Regions from separate parts of the Paenibacillus oryziterrae genome, predicted to be linked through region 2. Evidence: riboswitches for the same ligand, from Rfam matches in the RefSeq annotation. Region 2 holds a riboswitch; each other region holds the start of a gene.

Region 1 (3,212 bases), on a different contig from region 2:
AGCGGCATCCCCGTGCATCAGGACAGCCATGGCTTTATTGGTGTCCAGCTCCGGGAGACCCGGCGATTTGCGGTTCTCCTGGGCAGCGCGTGTAAAGCCCTCCACCACCGGATTCACGAACTCCAGATGGCTTGGGTTGTTCGCAAGCGTCAGACGGGTCCGCACCGTTTCGCCTTCGCGGACAGCACGGTCAGCGCCCAGATGGTATTTAACGTCTCCGGTCCAGCCATAGTTGATGCCCATAGACCCTTCTGAAGGGAAGAGCTCTTTATTCGGTGAATGGTGGAACTCGGAGAAAATGATATCGTAAGGCTTGCCCAGGATATGAGCGAGCACGTTAAGACGGCCCCGGTGGGCCATGCCCATCAGGATATGCTCCGCCCCGTCATGGGCTGCGGCCCGGACAATTTCATCCAGCATAGGAACGAGCGCATCGTTGCCCTCCAGGCTGAAGCGTTTCTGCCCGACAAAAGTTTTGTGCAGAAAGGTCTCAAACTGCTCGACCTGAACAAGCCGCTTCAGCAGCTCCTGGCGTTCCGCTTTGTTTAAGGGCGAGGGAGAGGTAGGAGACTCCGCCTGACTATTCAGCCACCGCAGTTCCTGTTCGTCATGAACATGCCCGAATTCATAAGCAATCGTCTTTGTATAGGATTGGAGCATCCGGTGAACGGCGTCCCAGCCGGTCAGGACATCATCCGGCGCATTTTCCCAGATCAGTGAGGCAGGCATAGCGATTAAATCTTCACGTGTTAAATCATACGTCTCTGGGGTGAGCCATTTAGCCATGGGATGCTGACTCCGCTCCAGCGGGTCGATATCAGCTGCCATATGGCCGTATATGCGGATGTTAGTAATCAGTTTAGAAGCTTTGACCGCCTTCTTGAGCCATTCAGTGTCTCCGGAAAGGATAGGCTGAGGTGATTGTTCGGACTCGGGTGCTAAGGGCGGAGGGCCGGAAATGGTGAACAAATCCCGGTAATTATTCTCGACAGATGCAGGATCATTGACGAATTGCTCGTATTTTTCCTGGATGTAACCAAGATTGGGTCCGTAATACTTACTCCAAATGGATTCGTTATGGGGCTCTTTGGCTGCCATGATAGATCCTCCCAACGGATGAACTCCGAATTAGCGTTTATAGTAAGCGCCTTGCGGAGCTGCAATGTTTGCGTTTTCATTATAATAGTAACAGGTAACGATAATAATAAATACTATTGCCTCATCCTATTGTGCTACTTTAACAACTTGTAATCAATTCATACTTTCGTCCAATCCGTTCGCAAAATGATATAGGTTAGGGCCAATTTGATGCTTAATTATTTAAAATTTAAACTATAAAAACGACTGGACTACTACATTGAATTCATAGGCCAGTTTAATTTTTTATAATACCGTTTCAAGAGGCTGAAACGGGGTATAAACTTATTACAATAAAAATTGCACTTTATAGTCACCTACATAATTCGAGTATTCCCTGCATCACTTTGTCACTGTACTTAATTAGTACAGATTTACGTCAAAATATGCTAAATTTTTTTAAAATTTTGATCAATAAAAATTTCCATAATTCGACACACGTTTCTTCTTAACTCCTGTATAATGTTATTGCAGACGGGCTAATCATCGTGTAGTAAGTTTTTGACATAATAGATTCAGTAAAGGGTAAACCTGCTGAAAGGCAGGGACACAAAGTTTCGGGTCTAAGGTAGAAATACTATGATGGCCGAACTGCCTGGGGACTCACATTCATAGGAGGAGATGTTCGTGGATCAATCCAACCAGGTAGATAATGGGGAAGTGCAATTGGCAGATTTGGATTTAGAGTGGGTGTACCTGCTGTTAAAAGCAAAGAAGGCAGGTATTCTCGTCAATGAAATCCGTCAGTTCTTCAATGAGAAGTCTCTACAGGCCATGTAGGGAGATTTGATGAAGGGGTTACATACATAAAAAGCACAGCGGCTACCGCTGTGCTTTTTATGTATTGATCCTGGAGCAGACGCGGCTGCACAGTGCTTAGCTTAGTTGTTTTGGTCAATCCGCCACTTCTGGTATTCCAGAAACTCTTTGAACTCTTTTTTGCTGACACCTGAAGACATGGCTTCCTGCACAAGCCGAAACCACTCTGAATCCAAAGATGCTTCCTCGCCTTCGGAAAGTCCGCCATACAGTAAATCATGCATAGTAATGTCAAGTGCTGCGGCGATCTTTTCGAGGAATTGAATGGAAGGGTTGGATTGAATATTTCTTTCCACATTGCTGAGATAGGATTTGGCCACACTCGCCTTGTCCGCCAGTTCGGAAAGGGACATGTCCTTTTCCTGGCGAAGCTCATGGATGCGTTGACCCAAATTTTCTGGCACGATGACAACGCCCTTCCAAATAGATTGATATTTAATACCAGTATAACAAATATCATTGAAACCGACAAAGTCAAAAGGTGTTAATTCTTACGGTAACCGGTTGCCGCGTGAACTGACGAACAAGTCATACCATTCTCTCCGGGACAATTCCAGCTTGTCAGCATCGCCGCAAGCTGCGATCCGTTGCGGGTTCACGGTACCAATCACGGGCTGGATGGCAGCGGGGTGTGTCATTAACCAGGCGAGGACAATGGCCTCGGGGGTGGTTCCCTTTTCTGCCGCCATTGCTTTGACCATAGCTGCAGTATTAATGATATTCTCAGGCTGTCCGTCCAGGGGCCGTCCACTGAACAAACCCTGAGCCAGCGGACCCCAGGCCTGAATCTGGATGTTCTCCATCCGGCAGTGCTCGATGGTGCCTTCTGGGAACGCGACGTCTTTCGAGTCGTTCCGGTTAACGCTGATTACTGCATTCAGCCAATCGATCTCGTAAAGACTCATCTTTAACTGGTTCACTATTAACGGTTCATCACTGTAGAATTGCAGCAGCTTGATCTGCGCAGCGCTCATATTGGAGACCCCGAAATGCCGGACCTTGCCGGAGCACTTCAGCCTGCTTAGTGCTTCGGCAACCTCCTCTGGATCCATTAGTGGATCCGGACGGTGCAGCAGAAGAATATCAAGATATTCTACACCCAGACGGCTTAAGGTTCCGTCAACGCTGCTTATAATATGCCCGGCTGAGAAGTCGAACACGTTCGAACTTTCTCCGGGCTCCATCAGCTTAATCCCGCATTTGGATTGAAGGATGATTTGCTCGCGAAGCCCGGGGCGTTCTTTAAAGACCGCTCC
Region 2 (3,212 bases):
ACGGCTGCCGACCGTATACGTACGAACCCGGATTTTATCCGTATGCACCTGCTTGCGTAAAATTCCAATATTGATGTTGATATTATCCGTAAAAGAAGTGATCGTGCCCTGTAGTACATTTTCGTTAATAGGAGTTTCTACCGCACGGTCCAGCTCTTGTGAAGTGGGATTCATGATCACATAACTTGCATCATTGTCAAAATAAATAATTAGTTTTCCCTCGATAATTGCGGAGAGTGCCTCCTCCATATGGTCAATGTCTACAACGTGTCCTAGTACTGTTTTGAATTCATTAACCCCGGTAACCTTTAAGGTCTGAGCGTACGTCTGCAGACTATGTTTCGTACGGACCATATCCACTAAAGAATCAAAGCCGATGAAGACAACGGGTTTTCCTGCCAAATAGTCGTTGAGTACAAAGAAATCATCATCATTAGTAAAGTGTTTCTCCAGTCTATGAACGAATAATTCCATCGCTCGATCCTCCTCAATCCTTAAGCAAGTGAATGATTTCTAGAAGTTTACCCTCAAAGAGGAATAATATACTAAAAAGAGCGAACTGCTGCTTCCGGGCATGTTATAATAGCGGAATATTATCCGGAGAACCGGGAGGGGAGAGTTCAATTGTGAATATTAGAGCTATACAACAGAAGGACAATGGTCCCATCGAACAAATTATCCGTACCTGCTTAATTGAATTCGGAGGCAACCGGGAAGGACTGGCCTGGGCGGACCCAAGCCTGAGTGATTTGTACCATTATTATAACGAAGAGCCGCAGCGTGCTTATTGGATTGTGGAAGAAGAGGGTGTTGTGCTCGGCGGGTGTGGCATTGCTCCTTTTGCCGATTCGGATGAGGTATGTGAATTGCAAAAGATGTACTTATCCAGCAGCATCAGGGGAACCGGAATTGCTTCAGACCTGCTTGAAATTGCACTGGAATTTGCCAAGGTGCATTATCAGCAATGTTATTTGGAGACCTTGCAGACAATGCAGGCTGCCAACCGGTTCTACTCGAAACAAGGGTTTGTGTCACTGGATGAACCACTCGCAGGATCAGAGCATTTCGCCTGTGATGCCTGGTATATTAAAGATTTGCACTCTAGTAGATAAACTGGGAAAATCGGGTTTACATGGATATTTAAGCATGTTAAAGTATATTAAGTACATAGGTCATTGAGGCTTATACTTAATCAAATATCCGCGTTAAAGGTAAAATCATCGAAAGATGATGACACAAAGCCATGGGTCTAAAGCCACTAAAGAGTAGAGGCAATGATCGCCAGGCCGCCAAAGGGGTAGCATATTTAATAAAGAACGCTCCGAAGGATACAACTCTATTCGGGGCTATTTTTATGGGCAGTGTCCTTTTGGTGTTACACATCGCGAGATCCGAAAGGGGAAACGACATGAAGAAGGTTTTGAAATCGGTATGCACAGGATTGCTTGCGGGGGCTGTAATTCTATCCGGGGCGAGTGGTTTAGTAATTTCACCGGATGTGATGTCCGCGGCTACGGTTAAGCCACCTACAGTTGACCAGATGATCGCTAAACTGACAGCAACTTCGAAGACGCTCAAGAGCTTTCACTGGAAGATGAACGAGACAGTAACTCTGCAGAGCGGAGGAATGACCTCCAACGACACGGGCTCTATGGATCTGGATATTAATCGCCTGCCTAAATTTGTCGCATCAGGTTCCGCATATGCCAAATCACTAGATTTGACGTTTGGGCTGTTCGCCAATGATAAGGAGTTTTATCAACTGGTAGATGGCGGCTTTATTAATAGTCAAGCTGAAGAAGCGACCGCTGATCCCGAATCCGCTGAGAGCGGGGAAGAGCTTTTTGACCCCGAGGCACAATATTGGCTTCCAATGGAACAAGAAGATTGGGATACACTCTATAGTAAAAGCCAATTTGATCCCGGTTCCGTACTAGATTCGGTTAAAAATTATAAGAAATTCATGAAAGTTACCAATGCTGGAACACAAACGGTTCTTCAGTTCACAATAACCGAACCCAATGCGGCTAAAGCACTTATCCAGCTTTATGACAGAGATAACCTGGAAGCGGGTGCAACGGTTCAACCTAAGACTGTGACGTGGAAGCTGTATGCCAATTCCAAGACCTGGCAGACAGAAAAACTTACTGTAGATCTAAACTATACATTGGTTAAGGACGCCGAAAAAAATACATATACTACGAAAACTGTAGCTGTCTACTCCAATCACAATAAAGTAGCAAATATCGTAAAACCAGCGGAATTGGAATAGAACCTAAGTTTTGATATTCATTATCAGGTTGATCTTGCCTAAGGCGGATCAGCCTTTTTTGTGCGCAATTATTGTCTGCCTGTAATGCTTCGTCTTCATTTTCTTTCCCGATAATGCGAAGTGAAAATCCATATGCTATGCTGAGTTCGGTTCAAACGTTTAAACCATTGGTAAAGGAGCATTTCACTTATGATCGCTAGCGAGAAATTATATAAAGTCACATCAGATTTCAAGAATTGTACGCAGGTACTGGCTGCCATTGGTGATGAGACGCGCCAGCAGATCCTCATCACCATTATGGCTGCAGGCTGCGACGGTGTGCGGGTGGGCGATATTACGGCGCAGACCCATCTTTCAAGACCCGCAGTATCCCATCATCTGAAAATATTAAGGGAGGCCGGAATCGTTAATATGTATAAGGTAACTACTAAGAATTACTACTATATTGATCCCACCAGTTGGATTGCAAATTTAAAAGATCTTATCACACATATGGAGGACATTCTTCAATGAACAAAGATACTGTTAGAAAGACCATTCAAGCCCCGATCCATTCCGGATTCAACGGACGTGCAACTGCGAAGCAGGTACTCGGAGGGCAGGATCTTCAAGGTAAAATTGCCATTGTAACCGGAGGGTATTCCGGGATTGGACTTGAGACAGCGCGGGTACTGGCAGAAGCAGGTGCAACTGTAATTGTGCCTGCCCGTTCACTGGATAAAGCGAGAGATGCGATCAAGGGGATGCCCCATGCAGAACTGGAAGTACTGGATCTGATGGATCCGAAGTCTATTGATGCATTCGCAGAACGTTTCTTGTCTTCCGGAAGACCGCTTCACTACCTGATTAATAGTGCAGGCATTATGGCTTCACCACTCATGAGGGATCAGAGGGGGTACGAGGCTCAATTCGCAACAAATCACCTGGGACACTTTCATTT
Region 3 (3,212 bases), on a different contig from region 2:
AGCCAAATGCCCCGGAGATGCAGAAATAAAGTGTAAAAGTACACTTCATTTGACTGAGAACCTTGCGGAAGGCGTGAAAGATGATGCGCCGGCGGAATCATCCGATCGAAGTAACTTCCACGCCGGGTCACCCGCTTCGGCGCAGCAGCCCGAAGCGAATCTCTTGCCTTACCCCAGCGAGCGAAGTGATGCGATGCTTTTCAAATCCCCTGTTATGGGGAGGACGGAGAGGAATTTTGGAACTGTAGAAGCGCAGCGTTCGCCTTTGTCCTCAGATTTCAACCGCGAGGCGGTTCAAATCAGGAAATCTGAGGACAACAGCGATCGAAAGTCCAAACATTCATCGCAGTCCACTTTCATAACAGTCTTTTTTTCAAAAGTCGAATTACTACACGCTCACGCTTCACACATTCATTTGAGGAGGGTTCACTTATGAAACTGGTACTATTGTCAGGCGGTTCAGGAAAACGGTTGTGGCCTTTGTCCAATGATTCGCGTTCGAAGCAATTTCTTCGTGTACTGGAAAGCCCGCAGGGCGAGCCGGAATCCATGGTTCAGCGGGTCTGGAGACAGCTTGAAGAAACCGGTCTTGCAGACTCCTCGTACCTTGCAACTGGGCGCGGACAGGTGGAGATGATTCAAAGCCAGCTGGGAGGCGACGTGCCGATCATTGTTGAGCCGGAGCGACGCGACACTTTTCCGGCCATTGCGCTTACCGCTGCGTATTTATATTCGGTAGCAGGCGTGCTGCCTTCGGAGATTGTGGCGATCCTGCCGGTTGATCCTTATGTAGAAGCCTCCTTTTTTGACCATGTTGCCAAGCTGGAACAGACGATGGAGGAGAGCGGAGCCAATCTGGCGCTGATGGGGGTTATTCCGGAGCACGCCTCCGAGAAATACGGATATATTATCCCGACAACGGAAACTGCAGGGGAGAATGGATTCCTCAGAGTAAGTCATTTCCAGGAGAAACCGGAACGCAAGCAGGCGGAAGAACTTATCAAGCGCAGCGCGCTTTGGAACTGTGGCGTATTCGCTTTCCGTCTGGGATATCTGCTGGACATTTTACAGCGCAAGGGACTTCCACTCGGCTACGAGGAAATGCAGAAGCAGTATAAACTGCTGGCAAGCATCAGCTTTGATTATGAAGTGGTGGAAAAAGAAGATAACATCGTGGTTCAGCCGTATGACGGATTCTGGAAGGACCTGGGGACATGGAATACGCTGACGGAAGAAATGGCCAGCAACCATGTGGGGAAAGGGTTTGTAACAGCCGATTCGGAAGGCACTTCGCTGATTAACGAGCTGGATATTCCGATTACGGTGATTGGAGCCAAAGATTTAATTATAGCAGCAAGTCCTGATGGAATTCTGGTTACCCATAAATCTGAAAGCCCGCGAATCAAGGAGGTGTTAAAGTCCTTTGAACAACGGCCGATGTATGAGGAACGCCGCTGGGGTCATTACCGGGTCATTGATTACATCAAATATGACGAGGGCAATGAAGTGCTCACGAAACGGATTTTTATCAACGAAGGCAAAAACATCAGCTACCAGCTCCACCACAAGCGCAGTGAGATCTGGACGATTATCAGTGGAGAAGCGAGCATCGTACTGAATGAGAAGATGCATAATGTGCGTGCGGGTGATGTCGTACGCATTCCTGAAGGCACCAAACATGCCATTCTTGCGCTAACCGATGTTGAATTTATTGAAGTGCAGACCGGCTCAGAGCTGGTGGAAGAAGACAATATCCGTATTACTTTGGAGTGGGAAGACATAGAACTTCAACAGTTTATTTCATAGCACAAACTAACTATTTACCCCAGATTTAGGGGGCTAGAAACAGGTCTTAAGACTTATTTATCAAATTATTTTTATTAATGCCCTAAACTAAAATTAAATAGCGACGATAGTACGGTAAGGGGGATCATTCCTTCCAATACGACAAAGGCAAACCTGCCGAAAGACAGGGACGCAAAGCTATAGGGCCTTTCGCAAGAATGGCAGCCTGGCTACCGAAAGGGAGATGTATTTTGAAAGCTTACCGTACGTATCGTTTGCTGTGTGCACTGTTGTCTGCAATTTTGCTTGTGACGGCCATTCCATTTAGTCTTGGTTTCTCGTCATTGACTGTAAGTGCTGCCTCATCTGCAGGTACTCCGGTTAATCCAGGTGCTTCTGCCGGAGCTGCCAAGCTGCTGAAATATCTGTCCGATATTTCTGGAAAGGGGATCATTACAGGCCAGCACGACTATCTGGAGAGTCCGGATGAATTCAGCAACAAGCTACTGGCAACAAGCGGTAAATATGCGGCACTGCATGGATATGAACTGGGTGCAATTAGCGGCCAATCGGCAAGCACAGTTGCTTCGCAACGCCAGAATGTGGTGAACAGTGCGATCAACTGGTATAAGAACGGCGGAATCGTGGCAATGACGTTCCATGAGAATCTGCCGGGAACAACGTATGATTGGTCCAATGTCTCCATGAGCCTGAGTCAGGCCGATTTCAATAAATATGTAACTCCAGGAACAGCCGAGTACAACAGCCTGATTGCAGAGCTGGATAAAGTGGCAGTATCCTTGAAAAGCCTGCGCGATGCAGGAGTACCAGTCCTGTGGAGACCGTATCATGAAATGAACGGCGGCTGGTTCTGGTGGGGGAAAAAGACAAATTTCTCCGCGCTCTGGAACATTATGTACGACCGTTTCGTGAACGTTCATCAGCTTAATAACCTGCTGTGGGTTTGGAGCCCGAATGCACCGAATGCCTGGGCTGACCCGTACGCACTGACTTATCCGGGTGCCGATAAAGTGGATATCCTGGCTGCAGACATCTACGATAATGATTTCAAGCAAACGTATTACGACAGTCTGCTCAGTCTTGCCGCAGGTAAACCGATCGCAATCGGGGAGAATGGTGAAATGCCTAGTACCACGACCGTTCTCAAAACGCAGAGCAAATGGTCCTTCATGATGAACTGGGGTAAGCTGCTATACGAGAAGAATACCACCGACACGATTAAGAACTTTATGAATAATGACTTTACCCTCACAAGAGATGAATATATTACCGGAGCAATACCAACAGCTTCACCAACACCAACGCCGACACCTACAACAACGCCAACACCGGTAAGCGGCCTTATGATGCCGGTCAAAAATGGCCTGCAAGGCCAATATTTTTCGAATATGAATCTTTCGGGCACA

Evidence for each region. A riboswitch is a leader RNA that binds a small molecule or an ion and turns the genes downstream of it on or off. The one in region 2 is predicted to bind cyclic di-GMP.
Region 1: it holds a riboswitch for cyclic di-GMP, as region 2 does, so the genes downstream of both, ACAN55_RS03585 (anti-repressor SinI family protein) here and ACAN55_RS14910 (DUF6612 family protein) in region 2, are expected to answer to the same signal.
Region 3: it holds a riboswitch for cyclic di-GMP, as region 2 does, so the genes downstream of both, ACAN55_RS11455 (glycosyl hydrolase) here and ACAN55_RS14910 (DUF6612 family protein) in region 2, are expected to answer to the same signal.

The regions. Positions count from the first base shown of each region.
Region 1 covers NZ_JBGJZO010000002.1:255,996-259,207, reverse strand. The annotation lists gene ACAN55_RS03590 (2-oxoglutarate dehydrogenase E1 component) at 1-1,098, opposite strand, end outside; cyclic di-GMP riboswitch class I at 1,652-1,736, shown strand; gene ACAN55_RS03585 (anti-repressor SinI family protein) at 1,765-1,917, shown strand; gene ACAN55_RS03580 (helix-turn-helix domain-containing protein) at 2,019-2,360, opposite strand; gene ACAN55_RS03575 (aldo/keto reductase) at 2,448-3,212, opposite strand, start outside.
Region 2 covers NZ_JBGJZO010000013.1:52,403-55,614, reverse strand. The annotation lists gene ACAN55_RS14920 (spore germination protein) at 1-474, opposite strand, end outside; gene ACAN55_RS14915 (GNAT family N-acetyltransferase) at 627-1,112, shown strand; cyclic di-GMP riboswitch class I at 1,201-1,294, shown strand; gene ACAN55_RS14910 (DUF6612 family protein) at 1,409-2,272, shown strand; gene ACAN55_RS14905 (ArsR/SmtB family transcription factor) at 2,462-2,785, shown strand; gene ACAN55_RS14900 (SDR family NAD(P)-dependent oxidoreductase) at 2,782-3,212, shown strand, end outside.
Region 3 covers NZ_JBGJZO010000008.1:147,159-150,370, forward strand. The annotation lists gene ACAN55_RS11450 (sugar phosphate nucleotidyltransferase) at 433-1,806, shown strand; cyclic di-GMP riboswitch class I at 1,943-2,023, shown strand; gene ACAN55_RS11455 (glycosyl hydrolase) at 2,004-3,212, shown strand, end outside.